3 regions of the Turicibacter sp. TJ11 genome follow, and region 2 is predicted to be linked to each of the others. Evidence: predicted binding sites of a transcription regulator. Region 2 holds the regulator's gene; each other region holds the start of a gene.
What was found. The regulator HrcA, encoded in region 2, represses chaperone genes, less so after heat shock. The targets are predictions, from matches to a motif close to TTTTAGCACTNNNNNNNNNNNAGTGCTAAAA.
Positions count from the first base shown of each region.

Region 1: the regulator HrcA is predicted to act here: its motif matches at 2,273-2,303, upstream of JRC48_RS11495 (co-chaperone GroES).
Region 3: the regulator HrcA is predicted to act here: its motif matches at 2,260-2,290, upstream of htpG (molecular chaperone HtpG).

Region 1 is NZ_CP069349.1:2,386,771-2,391,621, reverse strand. It holds gene acpS (holo-ACP synthase) at 1-208, opposite strand, end outside; gene groL (chaperonin GroEL) at 297-1,916, opposite strand; gene JRC48_RS11495 (co-chaperone GroES) at 1,971-2,258, opposite strand; gene JRC48_RS11490 (type III pantothenate kinase) at 2,580-3,347, opposite strand; gene coaBC (bifunctional phosphopantothenoylcysteine decarboxylase/phosphopantothenate--cysteine ligase CoaBC) at 3,341-4,552, opposite strand; gene JRC48_RS11480 (ECF transporter S component) at 4,553-4,851, opposite strand, start outside.
Region 2 is NZ_CP069349.1:968,274-973,124, forward strand. It holds gene dnaK (molecular chaperone DnaK) at 1-1,612, opposite strand, end outside; gene grpE (nucleotide exchange factor GrpE) at 1,640-2,182, opposite strand; gene hrcA (heat-inducible transcriptional repressor HrcA) at 2,195-3,217, opposite strand; gene trxA (thioredoxin) at 3,420-3,734, opposite strand; gene JRC48_RS04555 (amino acid ABC transporter ATP-binding protein) at 3,920-4,669, opposite strand; gene JRC48_RS04560 (amino acid ABC transporter permease) at 4,682-4,851, opposite strand, start outside.
Region 3 is NZ_CP069349.1:432,393-437,243, forward strand. It holds gene JRC48_RS02070 (YhgE/Pip domain-containing protein) at 11-2,164, shown strand; gene htpG (molecular chaperone HtpG) at 2,349-4,172, shown strand; gene JRC48_RS02080 (hypothetical protein) at 4,447-4,851, shown strand, end outside.

The DNA of each region.
Region 1 (4,851 bases), 1.2 Mb from region 2:
TTCCATTACAGTATGTTCCTAAAGCTTTATATAATGCTTCTTTAACCGCCCAACGACCCGCTAAAAATTCATTTTGCCTTTTAATATGTTTAAATGATTGATATAATTGTAATTCTTCTTCACTCAATAATTTATGAACAAATCGTTCACGTTGTTTAAGTTGTTCAATACGCCTGATCTCAATGATATCTGTTCCAATTCCCTTCATGGCTCACCTCTAATCTTCATTTCTTTTATTATAGCTTATCTTGAAATCATCATAAAAAAATCTCTAGACTAATCTAGAGATTTTTTTATTACATCATTCCCATTCCGCCCATATCAGCTGGTGACTGAGGTGCTTGAGGTTTTTCAATCTCAACAACAGCCGCTTCAGCCGTTAAGAATGAAGCTGAGATACTTGCAGCATTTTGTAAAGCTGAACGAGTTACCTTAGTTGGATCAACAATTCCTGATTGGAACATATCAACAAACTCATTTGTTGCAGCATTATATCCGAATCCTGGTTCTAACTCTTTTAACTTATAAACAATGATTGATCCTTCAATTCCTGCATTTTCAGCAATTTGACGAATTGGAGCTTCTAATGCTTTTAAAACAATTTGAACACCCGTTGCTTCATCACCTGTGGCTTCAATTTTTTCAACCTCATTATAAATATTCATATACGCTGTTCCACCACCGGCAACAATTCCTTCTTGAACGGCAGCACGTGTCGCGTTTAGCGCATCTTCAATACGTAATTTACGTTCTTTTAACTCTGTTTCAGTAGCTGCACCTACTTTAATAACGGCAACTCCTCCACTTAGTTTTGCTAAACGTTCTAATAATTTTTCTTTATCAAACTCAGAAACTGTATTTTCTAACTCCGCACGAATTTGAGCAATACGTGCTTGAATGTCCATTTGTGACCCAATTCCCTCCACGATTGTTGTATGATCTTTCGTGACAATCACACGACCAGCGTGTCCACATTGATCTAATGTTGTATTTTTAAGCTCTAATCCTAATTCTTCAGTCACTAATTGAGCTCCTGTTAAAATAGCAATGTCTTCAAGCATACGTTTACGACGATCTCCAAATCCAGGTGCTTTAACAGCAACTACATTAAACGTACCACGTAATTTATTCACGACTAATGCAGCTAAAGCCTCATTTTCAATATCATCAGCAATAATAATCATTGAACGGCCTGTTTGAACTAATTGTTCAAGAATAGGTAAAATATCTTGTAAAGCAGAAACTTTTGAATCTGTTACTAAAATATACGGATTATCTAAAACAGCTTCCATTTTATCTGTATCCGTCACCATATAAGATGATAAATATCCACGATCAAATTGCATTCCTTCAACAATGTCCATTGTTGTCTCGAATCCTTTTGATTCTTCTAACGTAATGACACCATCGTTTCCTACACGTTCCATCGCTTCTGCAATTAATTTACCGATTTCTTCATCAGCAGCAGAAATGGCTGCTACACTAGCGATTGATTCCTTTCCTTCAATCGGCTTAGAATTTGCTTTTAATGCTTCTACTGCTACTTTTACAGCACGTTCTATTCCACGACGAATTGTCATTGGATTAGCACCAGCTACAATGTTTTTATTTCCTTCTCGAATCATTGCCTGAGCTAATACCGTTGCAGTTGTTGTTCCATCTCCTGCTACATCGTTTGTACGACTAGCTACTTGAGCGACTAAACGTGCTCCCATGTTTTCAAATTTATCTTCTAATTCAATTTCTTTTGCAATAGATACTCCATCATTAATAATTTGAGGTGTTCCAAATTTTTGTTCTAAAATAACATTTCGACCTTTTGGCCCTAAAGTAACCTTAACGGTATCCGCTAATTTATCTACCCCACGAATCATCGCGCGACGCGCATCTTCAGCAAATAAAATCTCTTTTGCCATAAACTTAAATCCTCCTTTAAATGAAAATAATATCTATTAAAAACTCTATTGAACTTACTCTACAATTGCTAAAATATCATCTTGCGCTAAAATAACTAATTCTTTACCTTCATGCGAAACTTTTGTCCCACCAAATCCGTTATAAATAACACGTTGTCCGACCTCAACGACTAACGGTTGGCGTTTTCCATTGTCTAATAACTTTCCTTCACCAACTGCAATCACGACACCCTCTGAATGCTTTGGTTTTGACGCTTCTCCTGAAAGAATAATCCCACTAGCCGTTGTCTTTTCAACCTCTACAATTTCAAGAACAACATGATGATTTAATGGTTTTAACATGACCGTTCCTCCTCTTTTATCACTCTTTTATACAGAGTGCTACTAAATAAATTATACAAATATGAATAAATAATGGCAATAGTTTCGGATAAAATCCTTCTTATTATAGTCCACCTATTGATTAATATGCTTAAAATTAACAAATATTCCTATTGTTCTATGACTATTGTATTAAAAGCATTCATTTCATCGAATCATAAGTTTTAATGTTTAATCAAAATGAACGATAACTTTTAACATACTCTATAAATTTATAATTTATTAAACAAAAAAGACTTATCAGATAATGATCTGTATAAGTCTTTTTTTATTACTATATGCTTAAGCCTTATTTTTTTGATAAATAACTTTCATTCCTTTAAAAGCTAAATCTGGATCATAGACATCAATCATATCAGTCTCATTATAGATAATACGCCCAAGTCCTCCAGTTGCAACTACTTTGATTTCCTTGCCTACGGCTTCTTTTACTTTTTGAATAATATATTCCGTCTGTCCAATGTAGCCATAAACTAATCCACCTTGCATACTTGTAATGGTGTTACGACACATAATCGTTGCGGGTTTTTTAATTTCAATCTCAGGCAATTTAGCAGCTTGTGTCCATAAAGCTTGAGCTGAAATCTCAATCCCAGGTGAAGTAACCCCAAATTCAAACTCACCGTTTTCATTCACATAGTCGTATGTTGTTGCTGTTCCAAAATCAATCACTAAAGCTGGACCTCCATAAATATGATAAGCCGCTGCAATATCCACAATACGATCTGCTCCTACTTCACGAGGATTTTCTGTTTTAATACTAATTCCTGTCTTAATTCCAGGACCAACAATCATTGGTTCAATATTAAAATATTTTCTAATCGCATTCGTTAATGAGTGCATAATTTTAGGAACCACACTTGATATTAAAACATCTTCAACTGCTTGTGGATTAATATTTTTTGTTTGAAAAAATGAGAATAAGGTAATTCCAAACTCGTCTGATGTTCGTTGGAGCTTAGTCGTTAGTCGAAAGTTTGCGATTAATTCATCACCGTTATAAACCCCTAGTGTAATATTTGTATTTCCAACATCGATAACAACTAGCATACTGCTCCTCTTTTCTTTATTAAAATATGTAATAATCGATTCATAATTTCATAACCGAGTGCTTCTTTTGACATCACATCTAACGTCTCAACATGATCAGGAGTTAAAAATGTCACGATATTAGTATCTTTTTTAAAGCCTGCTGACTGTTCATTTAATTGATTAGCCACAATTAAATCAGCCCCTTTGTTCACTAATTTCTTAGTGGCGTTTTCAATTAAATTCTGTGTTTCCATTGCAAAACCACAAACGACTTGATGTGGTTTTTTAGAATGTCCCATATGAGCTAAAATATCGGGATTCATCACAAAGTCAATCGCTAAGTGATCACCTTGTTTTTTCATTTTTTGATCACTCACACACTCTACTCGATAATCGGAAACAGCTGCTGATTTAATTAAAATATCATAATCATTCGTGAATGCCTCTACTTCTTTAAACATTTCGGCTGCTGTTCTTACCTCAACAACATCCATAAAGATTGGTTTTCTCAATGTCACAGGTCCTGTAATTAGTGTCACATCTGCTCCTAAATTACGAGCGGCACGTGCAACTGCATATCCCATCTTACCACTTGAATGATTCGTCATAAAACGAACAGGATCTAAATCTTCTTGTGTCGGTCCAGCAGTGACAACAACCTTCATTCCTTTTAGTGGTTTTTCTTCAATTAGTAAACACTCAATCGCATCCTCAATCTCTTCAATTTCAGCTAATCGGCCTTTTCCTACATCACCACATGCTAAATATCCACTATCTGATTCAACAAATGTCATACCGTACTCTTTACAGATGTCAATGTTTCTTTTCGTGATAGGGTTAGTTAACATTCCTGTATTCATGGCAGGAGCAATTAACTTTGGACAAGTAGCAGCTAAAAACGTTGTGGATAACATATCATCTGCTAAACCATGGGCAAACTTGGCAATACAATTTGCTGAAGCTGGCGCGACAACAAATAAATCAGCACGTTTAGCTAATGAAATATGATTAACATCATATTGAAAATTTCGATCAAATGTACCAACAGAAACACGATTATGAGTTAACGTTTCAAACGTTAATGGAGTAATAAATTCAGTTGCATTTTTTGTCATGATGACATGAACATCATAACCTTTTTTATATAAATTACTAGCTAATTGTGCACTTTTATAAGCAGCAATTCCTCCACAAACACCTAATACAATTGTCTTTTTACTCAACTAAATCACCTTCTTCGTAATGGGTTCTAACACTTTTGTCAGTGGTGTAATAATAACTGTTGCTAATACTGCCTCTAAAATACTATTTGTTGTAATAATGGTGAGTAATAATCCAAATAAAGCTGAGGCTTCAACTCCTTTTGCTTGAGCATAACTCGGACCAAAGAAAAGATAGATCATTCCAAGCACCAAAATCGAATGAATCATTGTACAAACTAAAGCCGTCAACCCGCTACCAATTAATCTAACTTTAAGCTCTTTATTTTTAAACCATTTATAAATAAACGCCGCTAGTACTC
Region 2 (4,851 bases):
CAGCTTCTACATTTGCTTTTTCTTCTTCAGTTACTTCATCACCTAATTCAGTTACTGATTTTTTAGCTGCAAAGATTAATTGCTCTGCTTCATTGCGAAGTTCTGCTTGTTCTTTACGTTTAGCATCTGCATCTGCATTTTCTTCTGCTTCACGTACCATGCGATCGATTTCTTCGTCAGTTAATCCTGATCCTGAAGTGATAGTGATACGTTGCTCTTTTTGTGTTCCTAAATCTTTTGCTTTTACATTTACGATACCATTTGCATCGATGTCAAATGTTACTTCGATTTGAGGAATTCCACGTGGTGCTGGTGGGATATCTCCTAATTGGAAGCGTCCTAATGTTTTGTTGTCACTAGCCATTGGACGTTCACCTTGTAATACGTGAATGTCTACTGCTGGTTGGTTGTCAGCTGCTGTTGAGAAGACTTGTGATTTTGAAGTTGGGATTGTTGTATTACGAGGGATTAAAACTGTCATTACTTGTCCCATTGTTTCAATACCTAATGATAATGGAGTGACGTCTAATAATAAGATATCTTTAACGTCTCCTTGTAAAACTCCACCTTGAATTGCAGCACCCATTGCTACAACTTCGTCTGGGTTAACACCTTTGTTAGGTTCTTTTCCTAATTCGTTTTTAATTGCATTTTGAACAGCTGGGATACGAGTTGATCCACCTACTAATAAAACTTGATCTAAGTCATTAGCTGTCATTTTAGCATCTTTTAATGCTTGACGAACTGGTCCCATTGTACGTTCTACTAATGTTGCTGTCATTGCATCAAATTGTGCACGTGATAATGTTTTTTCTAAGTGTAATGGTCCTGTTGCATTCATTGAGATGAATGGTAATGAAATTTGAACTGAAGTTACACCTGATAAGTCTTTTTTCGCTTTTTCAGCTGCATCTTTTAAACGTTGCATTGCCATTTTATCTGCTGATAAATCAACACCCGTTTCTGCTTTGAATTCTTTTACTAACCAATCAATGATCACTTGGTCGAAGTCATCTCCACCTAAACGGTTATCTCCGGCAGTTGCTAATACTTCGAATGTTCCATCTGCTAAGTCTAAGATTGAAACGTCGAATGTTCCTCCACCTAAATCGTATACTAAGATGATTTGTTCTTTATCTGTTTTATCTAATCCGTATGCTAATGCTGCTGCAGTTGGTTCGTTGATGATACGTTTAACATCTAATCCTGCGATTTTCCCTGCATCTTTCGTTGCTTGACGCTCAGCATCGTTAAAGTAAGCTGGTACAGTGATAACTGCTTCAGTTACTGGTTCACCTAAGTAAGCTTCAGCTGTTGCTTTTAAGTTTTGTAAAATGATCGCTGAGATTTCTTGTGGTGTATATTCTTTTCCTTCAATAGTCACTTTATGGTTTGTTCCCATATGACGTTTGATAGACATGATTGTGTTAGGGTTTGTGATTGCTTGACGTTTAGCTACGTCACCTACTTGACGCTCGTCACCTTTAAATGAAACAACAGATGGTGTTGTACGTAACCCTTCTGGATTAGCAATAACTTTTGCTTCTCCACCTTCCATAACAGAAACACATGAGTTTGTTGTTCCTAAGTCGATACCAATAATTTTACCCATAGAGATTCATCCTCCTTGATCTATTTTTTATTCGCTAACTTTAACCATTGATGGTCGAATGACACGATCTTTTAGCTTATATCCTTTTTGTAATTCTTGTAAAACCATACCTGATTCTACACCTTCTACAGCTTCTTGCATTACCGCTTGATGAACAGTTGGGTCAAAGGCTACACCCTCTGCTTCAATCGCTTCAACTCCTTCTTGTTTTAGAGCTTCCACTAATTGAGTATGGATCATTTTAAATCCTGTTAAGAATGTTTTTGTATTCTCATCCTCAACTGTTGATGATAACGCGCGTTCGAAGTTATCAATAGCTGGAATAATATTTGTAGCTAATGATTGAGAACGATATTTCGTTTCACGAGCACGTTCTTCGTTCATACGGCGTTTGAAGTTTTCAAGTTCAGCCGCATTACGTAACAATTGATCTTTTAAGTCTTCAATTTGTTGTTTTAAGCTTTCTGTTTCATCAATCGTTTCACACTCATCTTCTTGGCAGCACGTTGATTCTAAAGCTTCTGTTTGTTCCTCATTTAATTCCTCAACTGATTGGGCATCTTTATTCAATCGTCCCACCTCCTATTTATATAAATCAGACATGATACGAGCAACATGTTCAAGAAGAGGGATAATTTTACGATATTCCATTCGAGTTGGACCTAATACCGCAATCTTTCCATATTCTTGATCACTAATTTGATAAGGAACCGTAATTAATGTACAATTCTCCATCGCTTTAATTTCGTTCTCTTGTCCAATTTTAACTGTTAATTGATGGCCACCTTCATCGGCCTCTATTACTTTAACAATTTCATCTGCTTCTATCATATTAAATAAACGATAAGCTTTTTCTAAATCGTTAAATTCAGGTTGTTTTAAAATATTTGACTTCCCACTCAAAATATAATTTTGTTGATTTAATGATTGGGATAAAAGTTGTAGCATCGCGTACATAATCTCTTCTTTATAGGAGATAAAATCATGTAGTTGATTTTCAAAACTCTCTGTCAACTTTTCTTGAACATGACCAATATACTCTCCTACTAATAACTCATCGAGTGCCTTAATAATGCTTTCCATTCTAGTGATGTCAATATTAGTTGGAAGGGTGATTGTTCGGCTTTCAACATGCCCTTGATCAGTAATCAAGACAAATACCGCTTGACGATCTGAAATCGGAACAAATTGAATTTTTTTAACTCGACTATAATCACGTGATGGACCGAGTAAGATCGATGTATAATTGGTTAAACTAGACAAAAGCTTAACAGCTTCTTTAATTGTCGTCTCACGTTCAAACTGTTTCTTTTCTAACAATTGTTTAAATATCCCTACTTCTGGTGTTGTCTCAATCGGTTCTTGATTTACAATAAAATCTACATAGTATCGATATCCCTTTTGACTCGGAACACGTCCACTTGATGTATGAGTTTTTTCAATAAAACCTAAATCCTCAAGATCAGCCATATCATTACGAATGGTTGCCGCTGAAAAATTCAAATCTTCTTTTTTAGAGAGGATTCGAGAGCCAACAGGTTGTGCAGTTTGTATGAACTCTTCTACAATTGCCTTTAAAACTAATATTTGACGTTCTGTTAGCAATGTAAACACCTCTTTTAGCACTCGTTCATCTTAAGTGCTAATATCATTATATATAAATCAATTAGCACTGTCAACACCATAGTGCTAATTTTTTAGTTTTTTATGGATTTCATTTCGTTTTAACACTCCAAATTTATTTTTAACAATTAACAGTTATGAAAAAAGAGGGTCATACATAGTATGCCCTCTTTTTTATGTTTCATTATTTATTTGATTGAATTAATGATAATAATGATGCTTTAGGTTGGAATCCAACTGTTTGTTGAACCGCTTGTCCGTCTTTGAATAAAATTAATGTTGGGATTGACATTACTTTATACTCAGCAGCTACTGATTGGCAATTATCAACGTTAACTTTTACGATTTTCACTGTTCCTTCTAATTCTGTAGCTAACTCATCTAAAACTGGAGCGATCATTTTACATGGTCCACACCAATCTGCATAGAAATCAACTAAAACTAATCCGCTGCTGATTTCTTGAGCAAATGTTTCTTCTGTTGCATAAATAACTGACATATTTATTCCTCCTTACCTACCGATTTATATAAAATTAGTATACCATATTGGCATGAAATTACAAATAGTTTGCACTTTCTTTCATAGTATCTCACACTTATATTTTTACATTCACAATTACTTATACTAAAAAAAGACAAAGATTACGATCAGTAGATAGTTTAAAACCGTTAGAAAACTAACGGTTACAAGCTATTTGATAAATAACGATGTAAAAAGGCTTTTGTTCGCTCTTGCTTTGGATGAATAAAAATTTCTTCAGGTGTTCCTTCTTCTGCAATCACCCCTTGATCCATAAACACCACTCGATCACTGACTTCTTTAGCAAATCCCATTTCATGGGTCACGATAATCATCGTTAATCCTTCATCTGCTAACTGCTTCATGACATCTAAAATGCCACCGACCATTTCTGGATCGAGTGCACTTGTTGGCTCATCAAAAAGTAAAACTTCAGGATCCATACATAACGCTCTTGCAATGCCTACACGTTGTTTTTGGCCACCCGATAATTGAGTGCTACTGCAATCTGCAAATCGTTCCATTCCTACTTTTTTTAAGTAAAACATTGCCTTTTCTTTTGCTTCTTCTTTGCTACGCTTTAAAATTTTAATTTGCCCCATCATGCAATTTTCTAAAACTGTTTTATGATGAAATAAATTAAAATTTTGAAAAACCATTCCTACTTTTGTACGATGATGATTAATATTAATACTTCCTGTTAGGATATCTTTTCCTTGATAAAAGATTTGTCCACTATCTGGGTTTTCTAATAAATTAATACAACGTAATAAGGTTGATTTTCCACTTCCACTTGAACCGATGATGGTAATAACTTCTCCCTTATTGACCTGAAATTCAATATTTTTTAAAACTTCTAAATTCCCAAAATATTTTTTTAATCCATGAATGTTAATGATTTGACTTGCTTCCACTTTAATCCCTCCTTAGCTTAGCGAGTTCGGCATGGTTTGGGATGCTGGAAAAGATGTTTTTGGCATATTCATTTTCTTTTCCACTAATCTTAAAATTTGAGAGGTAATCGTTGTAAGAACTAAATAAATGAGACATGTAATGAAAAAAGTTTCCGAGTATAACATGGCACTTCCAGCTACTG
Region 3 (4,851 bases), 540 kb from region 2:
GAGATAGTAAATGATAAAAAATATTTTAACCATTTATAAAACCGATCTGAAACGCATTTTTTCTAACTATGCGGCGATGATTGTCATTTTAGCACTGTGCATTTTACCATCCCTTTACGCTTGGTTTAATATCAAGGCATCATGGGATCCCTATGGACAAGAGGCAACGAGTCAAATTAAAATTGGTGTCATTAATAACGATAAAGGAACGACGTTTAATAATCGTGAAATCAATATTGGTGATGAGGTGGTTGATCAGTTAAAAGAAAATGACCTCATGGGATGGCAGTTTGTCAGTGAAGAAGAGGGCGATAAAGCATTAGAAGAGGGAGAGTTTTATGCAACCATTACCATTCCAGATAACTTTTCAAAAGATATTACCTCATTAGTAAGTAGTGAGGTAAAAAAGGGTGAAATCATTTATCGCGTCAATGAAAAAATTAATGCGATTGCTCCTAAACTAACGAGTAAAGGTGCAACAGGTGTTCAAGAAAATATTAATAAAACCATCGTGGAAACAGTCAGTGGAATTTTATTTGAAAGTGGAAAAGAGCTTGGCTTAGAAATCCAAGAAACAGTTTTACCTCAACTTTCAACAGTTTATCATCAACTAGAGGAGTTAATTTCAAAGTTTGATGAGATGAATGAATTGGTTCAAACTGCGCATCAAGGTGGCATTCAGTTAAAGGATTTAATTGCATCCATTCAAACCGATTTACCACTCATTAGTGAAACCATTGTGTCAGCACAAGCAACGGTGACTTCGTTAGAGAGTTTCATTGAGACTTCAAAATCGTCTTTAGCAGACTTTATGCCAACCTTAAAAGAAGATATATCATTAGTTCAATCTATTGCTAATGACTTATTAACTTACACAGAGGAGCTAAAACAGGCGATTGTAAACGGTACTGAGCAAGCACCACAATTAGTGTCGAATTTAATTAGCAAAATAGAAAGTACCCAAGGGCTCATTCAGTCACTGGTTAAGATTTTGGAGACGTTTAATAAGTTTCCTGCCGGAAAATTAGATGAGGTTATCAACCAACTAACGGATACATCTAATCAGCTCGATCAAGCCAAAGTGGTGTTAAATCAAGTGTATGAAAGTCTTCTTAAAGGAGGAGAACCAGATTTAACGGCATTAAATAAAGTTGAAACGCTACTCACTAATGTATCCACGACTATGGAAGATATTTATAACCGTTTTGATACAGCAATTACGCCAGCTTTAAATGAAGTGATTAACGAGGCATATGTGACGGCTGATCATGTACTAACAGTGTTAAAGGAAGCACAAAATAAACTTCCAGAGGTTGAATCGTTATTAAATACAGCCTATGAAGGAGCAGATAAAGGAATTAATGCGATTGAGTATGTTAATTCTAGTTTGCCAAAGGCAGAGGATAAGGTCAAAGAAATCACCTCAAAACTTGGTGACATTAATAATAGTCAAGATTTAAAAGAAGTATTGTCTATCTTACAAGAGGCGGTCACTGAACGTCAAAACTTTATGACTTCACCAGTTGATTTAGTCGAAGAGACCATCTTTCCAATGCATAACTATGGTACAGCGATGACGCCTTTTTACAGTGTTTTAGCTCAATGGGTCGGAATCACGTTATTAATCTCTATCTTATCTGTACATGCTTTAGGTAATTATCGTCCAATTGAAGAGTACTTTGGTAAATTTTTATTGTTTGCCACGATCGCACTGATTCAAGGATTAATTATTGCTTTAGGCGACTTATACTTATTAAACATTTACTGTGTTAATCCAACCCTATTTATCGTTGGTTCATTATTAACGAGTGTCACATTTACTTTTATTATTTATTCACTCGTTTCTGTATTTGGAAATGTAGGGAAAGTGATCTCAATTATTTTACTTGTTTTACAAGTCGCGGGATCAGGAGGAACGTTTCCTATTCAATTAACGCCTAGATTTTTTCAAGTGATTCATCCGTTTTTACCATTTACTTATGCGATTTCATTTGCACGCGAAGCCATCGGGGGTGTAGTCGTGACTGTTTTAATGAAAGATATCGTCATTATGTTGATCTATATGGTCATGGTTATGTTAGTTTCCATCTTTTTAAAGAAACCTATTAATAAGCTATTATTTGGATTTGCCGAAAAGTTTGAAGAAAGTCAATTAGGAGAATAATCGCATGTTAAACATGCGATTTTCTTCAATTTAAAGGGTTTAATCATGAAAAAAGTTGACACTAATTTAGGGTTGTGATATAAATGAAATATAAATATTAGCACTCTATTATAACGAGTGATAAAACAGAGGAGCGATCAAGTTGAAACAATTTAAAGCTGAATCAAAGCGATTATTAGACTTAATGATTAACTCAATTTACACACATCGTGAAATTTTCTTACGCGAGCTTATTTCAAACGCAAGTGATGCAATCGATAAACTTTATTATAAAGCTTTAACGGATTCTAATCTAACATTCAATGCAGATGACTATTTTATTAAAGTGTCAGTGGACGAAGCAAATCGTCAAATTACGATTTCAGATACAGGAATTGGGATGACTGAAGCAGAGTTAGATGAGCACTTAGGAGTTATTGCAAAAAGTGGTTCATTACAATTCAAAAAAGATACAGAATTAGAAGATGGACATGACATTATCGGACAATTCGGAGTTGGATTTTATTCAGCTTTCTTAGTTGCAGATAAAGTAACGGTTATTACAAAATCATTAACATCAGACACAGCTTATAAATGGGAATCTTGCGGAGCTGATGGATACACGATTGAACCATGTGAAAAAGCGACGGTTGGAACAGACATCATCTTAACAGTGAAAGAAAATACAGAAGATGAGAATTTCGATGAGTATTTAGATGTTTATAAATTAAAATCAATTATTAAAAAATATTCAGATTTCATTCGTTACCCAATTAAAATGGACTTAACACGTTCACAATTAAAAGAAGGTACTGAAAATGAATACGAAGAAATTACTGAAGAACAAACAGTAAATAGTATGGTTCCAATTTGGAAGAAAAATAAACGTGAATTAACAGATGAAGATTATGAAAACTTCTATAATGAAAAACATTTTGGATTTGACAAACCATTAGCTCATGTTCATTTAAGTGTCGATGGAACGGTAAGCTACAATGCGATTTTATACATTCCAGAAAAAATGCCATACGATTTTTATACAACAGAGTATGAAAAAGGATTAGAACTTTATTCAAGTGGTGTATTAATTATGAATAAATGTTCAGATTTATTACCAGACTACTTTAGCTTTGTTAAAGGGATTGTGGATTCAGAAGATTTATCATTAAACATTTCACGTGAAATTTTACAACATGACCGCCAATTAAAATTAATTGCTAAAAACATTAAAACAAAAATTAAAAATGAATTAGAGAAAATGATTAAAAATGATCGCGAGAAGTACGAAACGTTCTATCAATCATTTGGACGTCAATTAAAATATGGCGTTTACTCTGATTTTGGAGCAAATAAAGACGTTTTACAAGATTTATTAATGTTTGCTTCATCACACGAAGATAAATTAGTAACGTTAGATGAATATGTATCACGTATGAAAGAGGATCAAACGCATATTTACTATGCGGTGGGTGAATCAATTGATCGTATTAAAAAGTTACCTCAATCAGAAGCAGTTTTAGATAAAGGATATGAAATCTTATACTTCACAGAAGATATCGATGAATTTGCGATTAAGATGTTAATGTCATATCAAGATAAAGAATTTAAATCGGTATCAAGCGCTGATTTAGGATTAGATACAGATGCACAAGATGAAGAAGCAACGAAAGAGTTTGCGACATTATTTGAAACAATGACGACAGCGTTAAGTGGAAAAGTTAAATCAGTACGTGCGAGCCGTCGTTTAAAATCTCATCCAGTTTGCTTAGCAAATGAAGGGGATTTATCAATTGAGATGGAAAAAGTATTAAACGCGATGCCAAATGCACAACAAGTGAAAGCAGATAAAGTATTAGAGGTTAACGTGAATCACGAAGTGTTTAAATCGTTACAAAATGCTTATGAAACAGATAAAGAAAAATTTGATTTATTTACAGACGTGTTATACAATCAAGCCCGTTTAATTGAAGGATTAGATATCGAAGATCCAGTGGCATTTACAAATAACGTTTGTCAATTAATGAAGTAATTTAATAGCAAAAGGAGCCTGTCTGTTGAGCAGGCTCCTTTTATGTTGATCTCTTTATGAATATGAAACAAAGCCAAAATAGAAGTCAACATCTCATCAATCAACGTCTAAGTATAAGTGGTATCAAAAAGAGTGAGTTTTGTTTCATTAGAAATAGCAAAGAGAATGAAAGCGTATTGTCAGAGAAAGTCGAATTGGATATAATTAAGGAAGATAGGGTATAAGATAATAAAAAATTGACATATAAAATGAATAGAAAGGATTGATTCCAGTTATGAAGAAGCGGGTAAAAGATAATATTATCATTGGAGGAGGATTGCTTTTATTATCGTTAATTTTACACTATATTCATGTTTTAATTTTTAAAGATATTCATCATACAATGATTTTCTTAGTTGCGGATATTGCATTTATTCCAATGGAAGTATTTTTTACAAGTATGATTTTAGAGCGTATGCTCGAACGACGTGAAAAAGAGCATGGAAAAGAGAAGTTAAATATGTTAGTCGGAGTGTTCTATGCAGAAATTGGGACACAATTATTAGGTTACTTTGTTGAGCAAGATGATCGTGTTTCAATTTGTAAGAAGTTACGTATTAAAGATCCTTCTATCTGGGATGAGGACTATTTTAAACGACTTCAACAACTAAACTCAACGTATCACTATGAAGTGTCCTTA